Regions from separate parts of the Buttiauxella cochleicola genome, predicted to be linked through region 2. Evidence: riboswitches for the same ligand, from Rfam matches in the RefSeq annotation. Region 2 holds a riboswitch; the other holds the start of a gene.

Region 1 (7,433 bases), on a different contig from region 2:
TGTTATTGAGCAGCAGGAAAAAGCCGGTCGCCAGCACGATACCCGGCATCGCGAGGATTAGCATGCCGCTTAACTCCAGCGCCTGCCCGGCAAATGCGCGGTTGCGCAGGCGTAATTCTCGTGAACTCCATAGCAGCATTACCGTGATGATTACGCTTATCAATCCCGCGCCGACTGCAATTCTTAACGAGGTGAATAATGCCTGCCAGAGAATCGGCTGGGAAAGCACGCTGTTAAAACCACTATTGATGCCATCAATGATGACCGCCAGCAGCGGAGGCAACAGCAGCAACAGTGCGAGTGAAATTAACAATCCGTCGCACAGTTTCCGGCGCAGGTTATCTTGCGGGTCACGCCAGCCCTGCATTTGGCTGATACCCACAGGAATGGCTTTACTGAGTCGTTGGCTCATCAGCACCAGGCCAAGACAGCAAACCATTTGTACTATTGCGAGCAGTGCCGCACGAGCAGGGTCGTAGTCATAACTGAGTGCCTGGAAGATGGCCAATTCAATGGTGGTTGCCTGCGGCCCGCCGCCGAGCGAAAGCACGGTGGCAAAACTGGCGAAGCAGAGCATAAAAATTAACGCGGCGGCAGGAAGAATCTGACGGCGTAGCCACGGCCATTCGACAAAACGGAAGAAGTTCCAACCCTGCATGCCAAGCTGTGCGGCGACCTGTCGTTGTTCGCTGGGGATATTTTCCAGCGCCTGAAGGAGCAGGCGGGTTGCCATCGGCAAGTTGAAAAAGATGTGGGCCAGCAAAATGCCTTTCAGGCCATAGGGTGAGAACCCCCATTCGATGCCAAGCCAGGCGCACAGTGAGGCCAGCCAGCCTTCACGGCCATACACCGTCAGAATACCGAACACTGCCACCAACACTGGCAAAACCAGCGTCATGGCGCACAGACGTAACAGTGCTAATCGCCCAGGGAAACGGCGTCGGTAAAGCGCCCGGGCAAGAAAAATGGCCGGGAACACCGAAAGGGTGGCTGAAAGAAATGCCTGCCAGAAGGAAAAGCGAAGTACGTGCCACAAATAGCTATCCTGCACCAACGCGCGGATATCGGTTTGCGGCGCGTTAAACCACAGCGCCAGAAAAGCCGCCAGGGCTACGGCTACCACGAGAGTGGCGGCGCATAGCCCTGGAATCAGCCAACCGGGAATTAGCGGCTGACGGAGCGTTGCCATTCACTGATCCAGCTGGCGCGATGGGAAGAGACGTCTTGCGGGCTAAATTCCAGCGTGGTCTGCGGTTTTACCAGACCATTAAAGCCTTCTGGCAATTTCACGTCTGTGACCGGGTACATCCAGTTGCCGGTTGGAATGGTGTTCTGGAACTCAGGCGTGGTAATGAACTTCATGAATTTCGCTGCCAACTCTGGCTGCTTGCTTGAAGCCAGGCGACCCGCAACTTCCACCTGCAAGTAATGTCCTTCGCTGAAATTGGCTGCCGCGTAGTTATCTTTTTTCTCTTCGATGATGTGATATGCCGGCGAGGTGGTGTAGCTCATCACCAGGTCGCCTTCGCCTTTGAGGAACAGACCGTAAGCCTCAGACCAGCCTTTGGTGACGGTGACGGTTTTTTTGGCCAGTTTCGCCCAGGCTTCAGGCGTTTTGTCGCCATATACTTTTTGCATCCATAACAGCAGGCCGAGACCTGGGGTGCTGGTGCGTGGATCCTGGTAAATCACTTTCCATTTTTGGTCACTTTCGACCAGTTCTTTCAGGCTTTTCGGCGGGTTTTTGAGTTTGTTTTTGTCATACACAAAAGCGAAATAGCCGTAATCGAACGGCACAAACGTATTGTTATTCCAGCCACCTGGGATTTTTAGTGAACCAGTGTCAACGTTGCTCGGCGCGAACAGTTTGGTTTGCGCAGCCGCTTCCAGCAGATTGTTATCCAGCCCCAGAACCACGTCGGCTTTGCTGTTTTTACCTTCCATGCGCAGACGGTTAAGCAGTGACACGCCATCTTCGAGTGCGACGAATTTCAGCTCGCAATTGCAGTCTGCTTCAAAGGCTTTTTTTACCGCAGGGCCTGGGCCCCAGTCGGCAGCGAAAGAGTCGTAGGTGTAAACAGTCAGCAGGGGTTTGGCGAAAACAGGGGCGGCGACGAGCGCCAGTAACGGCAGGAATTTTTTGAACACTTTGCACCTCTTTAAATTAGGGGTGGCAAAGGACTTTGAGAATTGAGCCTCAAATCCCTTCGCCGGCGTTATCCGGATCAGGTTCGACGGGTATTATCTCAGCCAGACTTTCGTCTTAGCACCCCGTTGAGAACGCGTGCATTGTAATGATTCTGTGAATGAATCGGAAGTATTAAGGTTCCGGTGGTGCAAACCATGCCGATTTAAAGTCAAACCAGCCGAGCGTGTTCATACGCACGCCGCGCATACTGCGCTGCCCTTCAATGCGCAACCAATGGTGGATTAATGGCAAAATATCATTGTTTTCAACTCGCTTCTGGCACCATTCAGGCAAAGAAAGCTCGCCGTTGTGCCATTTCCGGGTATCGGTTTCCCAGTCATTTTCGATGCATTTTTGAATCAGAGGGACTTCATACAGATGCGAATAAAGGGAGAATTCTAAAGGCAGAGTGAAGTTTGCGCTGTTAAGCCAGATATCGCTTTCGGCATTGCCCTGGTGCCACTCCTCATAGCTGACTTCCTGCACCACAAGCTTAACGCCTGCGCGAGCCAGCAGTTCCTCCATGACTTTACTGATAACCCGGTGTTCGACGTGATCGCGGTAAAACGTCAGCGTTACAGATTCCAGACCAGCAGGTTTTTCAAACACCGGTTGTGGACGTGCGTGGTGCCAGCGCGGCAGTAAACCATACGCCGGGAACCAGTACTGCTGGTTTTGAGCTCCCGCGCTATAAAGCAGATGAATGGGGGCCAACATATGGCTTAGCCAGCGGCGAACGTCGTCATTACTGCCAGATTTGGAGCGTCTATCAAACAAAATGTAATAGCAGCCTTCTTCCAGGCGGCTTTCGACGGCTTTTTCACTGTCAGGCATGCCCGATAGTTGCACTGCGCAACTGACATCTTCACCGATCTCTGGCAATACCCAGAAATTTACCTCGTCAATCAATGCGCGATAGCCGAAGTAATCATCGTAAGCCTGAATCTTCAGCTGGTTAGTGTTATTGCGCACAACAGAGTACGGCCCAGTACCGACTGGCTGGCGTGAAAAATTGCTTAGGGTTTGCCATTCACGGGGCAGAATCATGGCATGAACGCTACCCAGCAACCACGGCAGCCAGTTGTCCGGTTGCGAAAGGGTGATATCCAGTGTCCACGCGGTAGGTGAGGTGATTTGCGTAATGTGCGAATACAGCGGCAGCGCGTTAATCCGCTGCAAAGAGGTGACCACATCCAGCATGTCCAGCTCGCGGCCATGGTGAAAATGAATGCCGGGGCGCAAATAAAAACGCCAGTGTAATGGGGAAATTTGCTGCCAGTGATGGGCAATATCTGCTTCCAGTTCCCCATTTTCCTCATTTATACGAATTAAGCCGCTGAAAATTTGGCGGGCAATATGGGTTTCTGAACGACGTAAAGCCGAGCCTGGTAACAGATTTAACAGTGGACGGTAATAGAGAACGCGCAGGATATGCCGACCCTGGCGGAAGCTGCGGCCAAGATGCGAAATCAACATTTGGCGTACAGCGGCTTTATCACCAACGATCTGCACCAGTTGATCGATCCTGTCTTGCTCAAGAAGATCTTCAGCCCGCTGTTGCTGGAGTGCAAGGCCGGTATACAGGAATTCCAGCTGTGAACGCTTACCGCGCCCGACCTCTGCTTTCCAGCTGAGCCAGCCCGTTTCCTGCATTGCACTAAGCAGCGTACGCATATGGCGACGGGAGCAATTCAGCAGATCTGCCAGCTCATTGAGCGTGGTTTCCTGCGGCTTACCTTCAAAGTTTTGCCATAAACGTATGAACTGTTGTTGCAGACGACTGCTGGACATAAAAGAGGAACTCCCGTCAGAAACTCATCAATTTAACTTTCCTCATATTACGCCAATAATCATCAACGTTGAAACGAGGAAGTGGAGATGTATATGAAACGGTCACCAGTTATTAAGTTCTATCATCAGTATTTTGCCGCAACACAAAATGTTTCTGCTGGATGGCTGGCTCGCCTGACAGCAACGCAACGTCTGAAGATGCTCGAGGACTTAATGCAGTGGGAAATTACCGTTCCCGAGACCGGAAAGCACTAACTCGTTGATACATGTGTGACTGAGAATTGGTGAATTTCACCTGGCCAGCAGATTGTTCCTGCTGGCTTTTTTATACCCGTCATTAGGGTATAGTTTACGTTTTGCACACCCAATGAGCGCTCGAACAAAAGGAATTTCTGCATGCTTTGGTTTTTGACGCGAGGACGTCGCCTCAATCCGGTATATGCCGCATTTATGATTGTGGCTTTCATGATGGGGATTGCGGGGGCACTCCAGGCGCCCACTCTTAGCCTGTTTTTAAGTCGCGAAGTAGAAGTGCGCCCATTTTGGGTTGGGATGTTTTATACCGTCAATGCGATAACCGGGATACTCGTCAGCCTTGCGTTGGCGAAGCGTTCAGATAACCGGGGCGACAGGCGAAAACTGATTATGGTTTGCTGCGTTATGGCCGTGGCAAACTGCGTGTTGTTTGCTTTTAACCGCCATTACCTGACGTTAATCACCATTGGCGTTATGTTCGCGTCTATTGCCAACACGGCGATGCCACAAATCTTCGCTCTTGCCCGCGAGTATGCAGATAACTCAGCACGTGAAGTGGTGATGTTCAGCTCGATAATGCGTGCGCAGCTCTCGCTTGCGTGGGTTATCGGGCCACCATTATCGTTTATGCTGGCGCTAAACTACGGTTTTACCACCATGTTTCTTATCGCGGCCGGGATTTTCGTTATCTCGCTCGCGCTAATCTTCTTCGCACTTCCTTCAGTTGCAAGGATTGAGCAGCCCGCGGATGTTGCCCTTACGCAAGTCAGCGGCTGGAAAGACAAAAACGTCCGTATGTTGTTTATCGCCTCGATGCTGATGTGGACCTGCAACACTATGTACATCATTGATATGCCGTTGTGGGTCAGCACTGATTTAGGGCTGCCTGAATCACTGGCGGGGCTGTTGATGGGAACGGCTGCGGGGCTTGAGATCCCGGCAATGATCCTTGCAGGTTACTACGTTAAGCGTTTTGGTAAACGCCGTATGATGGTGATTGCTGTGGCGGCGGGTGTGTTGTTTTACGTTGGTTTGATTCTGTTCCATAGCCGCACTGCGTTAATCCTTCTCCAGCTGTTTAATGCGGTGTTTATCGGCATTGTCGCGGGAATCGGGATGTTGTGGTTCCAGGATTTAATGCCCGGCAGGCCGGGTTCGGCGACTACCCTGTTTACTAACAGTATTTCGACGGGCGTGATTCTGGCGGGTGTTTTACAGGGAGCACTGGCGGAAAGTTTTGGGCACCATTCGGTGTACTGGCTGATTGCCGGGCTGTCGGTGCTGGCGTTGATTTTGACCAGCCGGGTGAAGAATATTTAAGCTGAAATAATGTCGGATGACGTTGCGCGTCATCCGACAGCTAATCAGTCGGCCAGAAAAATCTCTAATAACGAATTCAAAAACAGCTTTCCGTGCTCGGTAATCTGCCAAAAATCTTCTGTCTCAACCAAATAATCCTTCGCAATTGCTTCGTCTAACTGCGCACGAATCACCGACTCATCAAGCCCGGTATACAGGCTAAATTCGTTGCGTGGCGCTGCTTCCAGCAGGCGGAAACGGTTCATAAAGAACTCGAATGGCTTGTCGGCTTGTTCAACATCGTGCTGCTTATCGAGGTATTTACCTTCCATATAACCGCGCGGATGGCGTGTTTTTGCGGTGCGCAAAATACGGCCGTCTGGAAATGTAACTTTACCGTGCGCACCGCAGCCAATCCCCAGGTAATCACCAAAGCGCCAGTAGTTCAGATTGTGCTGGCATTGGTAACCCGGTTTTGCATAGGCTGAGGTTTCATATTGCTGATATCCCGCAGCGGTCAACAGCTTGTCGCCTTGCTCGAAAATATCCCATAACGCGTCATCATCCGGCAATTTTGGCGGGCGTGAGCTAAACAAAGTATTCGGCTCAATCGTCAGCTGATACCACGAAAGATGCGGAGGATTGAGCTCAATCGCCTGGCGCAAATCGTCGAGCGCCTCTTCCAAAGATTGATCCGGCAAGCCGTGCATGAGATCCAGGTTAAAGCTGCGCAAGCCAAGCCCGCTAGCCAGATGTGCTGCACGCTTTGCTTCGCCAGAATCGTGAATACGCCCCAGGCGCTTGAGTTTCGGTTCGCTGAAACTCTGCACACCGATAGAAATGCGGTTCACGCCGGCGCGCTGGTAACTCACGAAACGGTCTGCTTCTACCGTCCCGGGGTTAGCTTCCATTGTGATTTCCGCATCAGCTGCCAACGGCAGGCGAGCACGCACACCGTCGAGCAGGTTTTGCATCGCCTCGCCTGAAAGCAAACTCGGCGTACCGCCACCAATAAAGATGGTCTTTATTTCACGTCCTTGTGCCATTGGCGCGTCATTTTCCAGATCGCGCAACAGGTGGGCGACATACTCGTCGTGCGGTACGTCGCCTTTGAGTGCATGAGAGTTGAAGTCACAGTAGGGGCACTTCTGTACGCACCACGGGATGTGAATATAGAGACTCAGAGGTGGCAAATTAGCCATTTTTCATTGCTTCCAGTAACAGTTTTAGTGCGCGTCCACGGTGGGAAATCGCACGTTTTTCATCACGAGTCAGTTCAGCGGCAGTTTTGCCTTCACTCGGGACGAAGAAAATAGGGTCGTAGCCAAAGCCACCCTGGCCTGCAGCTTCGTGGGTAATCTGACCTTCCCAGCAACCGTGACACACGAGTGGCGTTGGATCTTCTGCGTGGCGCATATACACCAGCACACAATGGAATCGCGCTTTACGTTGCTCGTCCGGCACATCTTTCAATGTAGTGAGTAACTTTTCCAGGTTCTGCTGATCTGAGGCATCAACACCTGCATAGCGTGCGGAGTAAATCCCCGGCGCGCCACCCAGCACATCAACAGCCAGACCGGAGTCATCGGCAATTGCAGGCAGGCCGGTAACTTGTGATGCATGGCGTGCTTTCAGAATCGCATTCTCGATAAACGTCAGGCCGGTTTCTTCGGCTGACTCAACGCCCAGCTCAGTTTGCGCCACCACATCCAGACCAAAATCGCCCAGTAAATCGGCGAGTTCACGCACTTTACCGGCGTTACCGGTCGCGAGGACAACTTTTTGCATAGTGAGAAAATCCTGTGAAATTGGCTAATTATTCGAGCAAAGCCGCGACTTCCGTCGGGATGTGTTGCGGGTCGATAATCTTAATTTGTTTATGACGGCCCAGTTCGCCTTT
Region 2 (7,433 bases):
CGGTCATCAGCGATTGCGGGAACGGCCAGGGTTGCGAGGTGACATAACGTAAGTTTTTCACGCGAATGCTGCTCTCTTCCATCACCTCACGCGCCACTGCCTGCTCGAGGGTTTCCCCTACTTCGACAAACCCGGCCAGTACGGTATAAACCCCGCCGCGATGGCGTGTGTGCTGAGCAAGCAGGATATGGTCGTCACGACGGATAGCCACGATGATGCACGGTGAAATTTGTGGATAGTAGCGTTCACGACAATGGTTACACAGCATCGCCCATTCGGTTTTGCTGACGTGCATTTCATGGCCACAGTAGCCACAGAACTTATGCGAGCGATAGAACTCCGCCAACTGCACGCCACGACCAGCAAGTTGAAATAACCCTGGATCCTGGTCAATAACCTGGCGCACTGAGCCCATATCCGCACGGCGATGTTGCCGCACTAACCACACCGGCTCATTTTCCCACTCGCCGATAGACATCCCAACCGCACCATCAAGCTGAAAATCTTGTGCCGCTCCGTGAGGTAGCTCACCTTTCGGCAACCACAATTTTTGTTCATGACTGACGATAAACCAGCCCTGATCTAACTTTTGAATTACACGTTCCATAACCTGGTGCACATCCCCGAGTTCGCTGGTATAAACAAATGGTCGTAACAATTTTGGGTACGTTTGCGTTACATCTTTTACTCACGGAATCACGGAGTCAATCATGCTTAACCAGTTAGAAAATCTGACTGAGCGCGTCGGTGGTAGTAATGAGTTAATCGACCAATGGCTACATGCCCGCAAACATTTATTGGTGGCTTATTACAATATGGTTGGGATCAAGCCTAACAAGGAATCCCATACCGCGCTCAATGAAAAGGCTCTGGATAACTTTTGCCATAATTTGGTGGATTATCTTTCTGCCGGTCATTTCAATATTTATGAACGCATTATCAGCGAAATGGAAGGTAGCAGCCCACTTTTAGCCGCAACTCATCTTTATCCGCAGCTTGAAGCCAACACCCAGCACATTATGGATTTTTACGATTCGCATCTCGAAAGTGCTATCGATGATGATAACTATATTGAGTTCCAGAAAGCGTTATCCGGCATCGGTGAAGCGCTGGAATCACGTTTTTCACTGGAAGATAAACTCATTCAGTTAGCTTACGACCACGATATAAATGACAGTGCTAACGATACCGGCAGCCTTGCACGTCCGGCTTGAGTTCTGCGCTGTTAACGAGTAGTTTACATAACGACCCGTAGCAATACGGGTTTATCTTGTCGGAGTGCCGAGTGTTTAATTGAACACCGGCTGAGACCGTTAATTCGGGATCCGCGGAACCTGATCAGGCTAATACCTGCGAAGGGAACAAGAGTAATTCTGCTTTTGGGTTCACCCGTACGCGGGCGCCCCACATTCATTACTCCTCCGTTGTTCTGACAAGCCACTCCTTGATATTTACTGGAATGAGCTATGTCTATTACTGAAAAAAAACCAAACCGCCGCGAACAACGCGCTGCTGCCCAGCATTTTATCAATACGCTGGAAGGTACTGCTTTCCCTAATTCCCAACGCATTTATCTCACTGAATCACGCGATGATATCCGCGTACCGATGCGCGAAATTCAACTCAGCCCAACAGCAACGGGCGGTACGAAAGAAAATCCTCTGTTCACCCCTAACGATGCGATACCGGTGTATGACACTTCAGGTCCGTATGGCGACCCGACAATCAGTATCGACGTTCTGCGCGGGCTTCCACCACTGCGTGAAAGCTGGATTAGCGAGCGTGATGATTGCGAAACACTGACCGATCGTAGCTCTGCATATACCAAAGAGCGTCTGGCTGATGACGATCTGGACGAATTGCGTTTTGAAACACAACTCACGCCTAAGCGCGCTAAAGCTGGGAAAATCGTTACACAACTGCACTATGCACGTCAGGGAATTGTGACGCCGGAAATGGAGTTTATCGCCGTCCGTGAAAACATGGGCCGCGAACGCGTTCGCGATGAAGTGTTACGCCACCAGCATCCAGGCCAGGGTTTTGGTGCGCGCCTGCCGGAAAATATTACCCCTGAGTTTGTACGTGACGAAGTCGCCGCAGGCCGGGCAATTATCCCTGCCAACATCAACCACCCCGAATCGGAACCGATGATTATCGGCCGTAATTTCCTTGTCAAAGTGAATGCCAATATCGGCAACTCAGCGGTCACCTCCTCCATTGAAGAAGAAGTGGAAAAACTGGTCTGGTCAACGCGCTGGGGCGCAGACACCGTGATGGATCTTTCTACCGGCCGCTATATCCACGAAACCCGCGAATGGATTTTGCGTAATAGCCCTGTGCCAATCGGCACCGTGCCAATCTACCAGGCACTAGAAAAAGTAAACGGCATCGCCGAAGACCTGACCTGGGAAATGTTCCGCGACACACTTCTGGAACAGGCAGAGCAAGGTGTGGATTACTTTACTATTCACGCCGGAGTGTTGCTGCGCTATGTGCCGATGACCGCCAAACGCCTGACCGGAATTGTTTCACGCGGAGGATCGATTATGGCGAAATGGTGCCTGTCGCATCATCAGGAAAACTTCCTGTATGAGCACTTCCGCGAAGTCTGCGAGATCTGTGCCGCTTATGACGTTTCACTCTCACTGGGTGACGGCCTGCGCCCTGGCTCCATTCAGGATGCCAACGATGAAGCGCAATTCTCTGAGCTGCATACGCTTGGCGAGTTGACCAAAATTGCCTGGGAATACGATGTACAGGTAATGATTGAAGGCCCAGGACATGTGCCGATGCAGATGATCCGCCGCAACATGACCGAAGAACTAGAGCATTGCCACGAAGCGCCGTTCTACACTCTTGGCCCGTTGACCACTGACATTGCGCCCGGTTACGACCATTTCACATCAGGGATTGGCGCGGCCATGATTGGCTGGTTCGGCTGCGCGATGCTGTGCTACGTCACGCCAAAAGAGCACCTCGGCCTGCCGAATAAAGAAGATGTGAAACAGGGGCTGATTACCTACAAAATTGCGGCGCATGCCGCAGATCTGGCAAAAGGTCACCCTGGAGCGCAAATCCGCGATAACGCCATGTCGAAAGCCCGCTTTGAATTCCGCTGGGAAGACCAGTTTAACCTGGCTCTCGATCCCTTCACCGCTCGCGCCTATCACGATGAAACGCTACCGCAGGAATCCGGCAAAGTCGCGCACTTCTGTTCAATGTGCGGACCAAAATTCTGCTCGATGAAAATATCCCAGGAAGTCCGCGATTTCGCGGCTAAGCAAGCCATAGAAGTAGGCATGGACGATATGTCGCAATCCTTCCGGGCAAAAGGTGGCGAAATTTATCTGCGTCAGGAGGAAGTGTGATGAACACAACTGCATTTCCAGCCGTTCCCCAACGCCTGGGTTTGTATCCGGTGGTGGATAGCGTTGAGTGGATTGCCCGTCTGCTTGAAGCTGGCGTGCGCACCATTCAACTGCGCATCAAGGATAAAAGCGACGAAACAGTGGAAGCCGATATTGCGGCGGCTATCGAACTTGGCAAACGCTATGAAGCGCGTCTGTTTATTAACGATTATTGGCAACTGGCGATAAAGCATCACGCATACGGTATTCACCTGGGCCAGGAAGATATGGATGTTGCCAATCTGGATGCTATTCGCGATGCCGGCCTGCGCCTCGGGCTTTCGACGCACGACAATATGGAAATGGATCGCGCACTAATGGCGCGCCCTTCTTACATTGCGCTCGGGCATGTTTTCCCCACCAACACCAAGCAGATGCCATCCGCTCCACAGGGGCTTTCGCAACTCGCAGCCCACATCAAAACGCTGGGCGATTACCCGACTGTCGCCATCGGTGGAATAAGCATCGAGCGTGTTCCTGCTGTACTCGCAACGGGCGTTGGAAGTGTCGCGGTCGTCAGCGCAATCACACAGGCCGCCGACTGGCGAGCGGCTACCGCTCAGCTTCTTGAACTTGTGGGAGCTGGCGATGAATGATGCCGATTTCATGCGTTACAGCCGCCAGCTGTTGCTGGAAGACATCGCTATTGAAGGGCAGCAAAAGCTGCTCGCCAGCAAAGTCTTAATCGTCGGGCTTGGCGGGCTGGGTTCGCCTGCCGCGTTATATCTTGCTGCCGCGGGCGTGGGTACTTTGATTCTCGCCGACGATGACACCGTGCATATCAGTAATTTACAGCGCCAGATTCTGTTTACCTCTCAGGATTTGGAACAGCCGAAATCGCTGGCCGCCCAACGCCATCTTCAGAAGCTTAACCCGGATATTACGCTCCAGGTTATTAGCGAGCGTTTAGCGGGAGCAACGTTGAACATAGCGGTAAAGAACGCCGATCTGGTGCTCGATTGTAGCGATAACATGGCGACACGGCATGGGATTAACGCTGCGTGCGTTGCGCATAACAAACCGTTGATTTCCGCCAGCGCAGTGGGGTTTGGCGGGCAACTGATGGTTCTTACGCCGCCGTGGGAAAGCGGCTGTTATCGCTGTGTCTGGCCTGATGAACACGAACCGGAACGCAATTGCCGCACCGCAGGCATTATCGGCCCGGTTGTTGGAGTCATGGGAACATTGCAGGCACTTGAAGCCATAAAAGTGATAAATGGCATGCTTCCCGCCACCGGGACTTTGCGCCTGTTCGACGCCCGCCAACACAGCTGGCGCTCCCTCGCAATGCAAAAAGCAGCTAATTGCCCGGTATGCGGAGGGCTAGATGCACATCCACTTTAACGACGAACCAATGCATTGCCCAGATAACCTGACGCTGGAAAATTTGTTGGAACAGTTGCGTTTAATGAGGCCAGGGATCGCACTGGCCATCAACCAGACTATCGTTCCACGCGAGCAATGGGAGACACATTTCTTGAATGATGGCGACCAAATCTTGCTTTTTCAGGCCATAGCCGGGGGTTAACATGCTACAGATTGCTGATAAAACTTTCTCGTCACGATTATTCACCGGTACCGGGAAATTCTCTTCGCCGCAGGTGATGGTCGAGGCCATTCGCGCCTCCGGTTCCCAACTGGTGACAATGGCAATGAAACGTGTCGATTTGCGTAACCATAACGATGCGATCCTCGCGCCATTGCTTGAAGCGGGCGTGCAGTTACTACCGAATACATCCGGAGCCAAAACGGCGGAAGAAGCGATTTTTGCCGCTCAACTGGCCCGTGAAGCGCTTGGTACGCATTGGGTAAAACTGGAAATCCACCCCGACACCCGCTATTTGCTGCCCGATCCCATCGAAACGCTGAAAGCGGCTGAGAAGCTCGTCAAACTGGGTTTTGTGGTATTGCCTTATTGCGGTGCCGATCCGGTTTTGTGCAAACGACTGGAGGACGCGGGATGCGCGGCGGTCATGCCGCTTGGAGCGCCAATTGGTTCGAATCAGGGCTTACAAACCCGCGCGTTTTTAGAAATTATTATCGACCAGGCTCGCGTGCCGGTTGTAATTGATGCAGGCATCGGTGCGCCAAGCCATGCCGCTGAAGCCATGGAATTGGGTGCTTCAGCGGTACTGGTGAATACCGCCATTGCAGTTGCGCGAGATCCCATTCAAATGGCCCACGCTTTCCGCATGGCCGTTGAAGCAGGAGCAATTGCCGCTCAATCAGGTTTAGGAGCACGCCACCAGCAGGCGCAAGCTTCCAGCCCGTTAACCCAGTTTCTGCAATTCAGCCAGGAGGTCTTGTGATGGCACAAACCTTCACCGACCGTTGGCGTGAACTGGACTGGGACGATATAACCCTTCGCATCAACAGCAAAACGGGAGCCGATGTGGAGCGAGCATTGAGCGCACGCAAACTCACCCGCGACGACCTGATGGCACTGCTCTCCCCTGCCGCCAGCTACTATCTCGAACCGCTCGCCCAGCGCGCACAGCAATTAACCCGCCAGCGTTTTGGTAACACGGTGAGTTTTTATGTGCCGCTTTATCTCTCGAATCTCTGCGCTAACGATTGTACTTATTGCGGTTTTTCGATGAGTAACAAGCTCAAACGTAAAACGCTGGATGAACAAGAGATTGGGCGAGAGTGCGAGGCGATTCGCAAACTAGGCTTTGAGCATTTGCTGTTGGTGACAGGCGAACACCAAACTAAAGTGGGAATGGACTATTTCCGGCAGCATCTTCCGGCCATTCGCCGCCAGTTCAGCTCGCTGCAAATGGAGGTGCAGCCATTGGACGAGCATGAATACGCCGAACTGAAAACCCTCGGTCTGGATGGTGTGATGGTTTACCAGGAAACCTATCATCAGGCGGTATATGCGCAGCATCATCTGCGCGGAAATAAGCAGGATTTCTTCTGGCGCCTGGAAACGCCGGACAGGCTTGGCCGCGCGGGGATAGATAAAATAGGTCTCGGCGCGTTGATTGGTTTATCGGACAGCTGGCGCACCGACTGTTTTATGGTGGCAGAGCACTTACTATGGCTTCAGCAAAACTACTGGCAAAGCCGTTATTCGATTTCATTTCCGCGATTACGCCCCTGTGCAGGCGGCGTAGAACCGGCATCGGTAATGACAGAAAGCCAACTGGTGCAGGTGATATGCGCGTTTCGCCTGCTTTCTCCCGATGTCGAGCTTTCACTTTCTACTCGTGAATCACCGTGGTTCCGGGATCATATGATCCCACTCGCCATCAACAATGTGAGTGCGTTCTCTAAAACTCAGCCCGGAGGGTACGCCGATAATCACCCTGAGCTTGAGCAGTTTGCACCGCACGACGGGCGCACTCCGGTGGAAGTAGCTGAGGCATTAACACGCTCAGGCTTACAACCTGTGTGGAAAGATTGGGATAGTTTTCTGGGGAGAGCTCATTTTAGCTAATCAGGCGGACTTGGCTGGAAACGCAAAATGTAACCGGTTTCAGTCTATCTAAGTTTCTTTTGTGACACCTCACACACAATCACTGCAAAGCGGTTGTTGTACCGGGGCGTCACGGATAATTATCTGTGTATCCAACGGACACTGAGAGCAGATCTATGAAGAATATCGTTTTGTGTTGTGCAGCGGGTATGTCGACTAGCATTTTGGTCCAACGTATGAAGGACGCCGCTCAGAAGAAAGGTATTGAAGTCTCAATCAAGGCAGTGCCGGTTGCAGAATTTAAAGACAATATCGACACCGCCGATATCGTGCTGCTGGGTCCACAGGTTAAATACGAACACGCCAAGCTTCAGGCGATTGCAGAGCCGATGGGTAAAACGGTTGCTGTTATCGACATGATGGATTACGGCATGATGAAAGGCGATGTTGTGCTCGAGAAAGCTTTGAAAATGATGGAGTCATAAGACGTGGAAGATTTAGAAACGATTATCATGGAATTGTTGGTTAATGCCGGTAGCGCACGCAGCCAGGCACTGACAGCTCTGCAAATGGCCCGTAAAGGGGATTTCGTAGCAGCTCAACAA

The links. Region 2 has a riboswitch for thiamine pyrophosphate ahead of thiC (phosphomethylpyrimidine synthase ThiC). Riboswitches for the same ligand answer to the same signal wherever they lie in the genome.
Region 1: it holds a riboswitch for thiamine pyrophosphate, as region 2 does, so the genes downstream of both, thiB (thiamine ABC transporter substrate binding subunit) here and thiC (phosphomethylpyrimidine synthase ThiC) in region 2, are expected to answer to the same signal.

The regions. Positions count from the first base shown of each region.
Region 1 covers NZ_JAJSOU010000005.1:90,711-98,143, reverse strand. Annotated here, with positions in the region: gene thiP (thiamine/thiamine pyrophosphate ABC transporter permease ThiP) at 1-1,189, opposite strand, end outside; gene thiB (thiamine ABC transporter substrate binding subunit) at 1,165-2,148, opposite strand; TPP riboswitch at 2,185-2,284, opposite strand; gene sgrR (HTH-type transcriptional regulator SgrR) at 2,321-3,979, opposite strand; gene sgrT (glucose uptake inhibitor SgrT) at 4,073-4,234, shown strand; gene LVQ79_RS08270 (sugar efflux transporter) at 4,376-5,554, shown strand; gene hemW (radical SAM family heme chaperone HemW) at 5,599-6,735, opposite strand; gene LVQ79_RS08260 (XTP/dITP diphosphatase) at 6,728-7,321, opposite strand; gene yggU (DUF167 family protein YggU) at 7,350-7,433, opposite strand, start outside.
Region 2 covers NZ_JAJSOU010000027.1:7,304-14,736, forward strand. Annotated here, with positions in the region: gene nudC (NAD(+) diphosphatase) at 1-607, opposite strand, end outside; gene rsd (sigma D regulator) at 711-1,214, shown strand; TPP riboswitch at 1,265-1,378, shown strand; gene thiC (phosphomethylpyrimidine synthase ThiC) at 1,467-3,368, shown strand; gene thiE (thiamine phosphate synthase) at 3,368-4,003, shown strand; gene LVQ79_RS21900 (HesA/MoeB/ThiF family protein) at 3,996-4,751, shown strand; gene thiS (sulfur carrier protein ThiS) at 4,735-4,935, shown strand; gene thiG (thiazole synthase) at 4,937-5,716, shown strand; gene thiH (2-iminoacetate synthase ThiH) at 5,716-6,849, shown strand; gene LVQ79_RS21920 (PTS sugar transporter subunit IIB) at 7,005-7,313, shown strand; gene LVQ79_RS21925 (PTS lactose/cellobiose transporter subunit IIA) at 7,317-7,433, shown strand, end outside.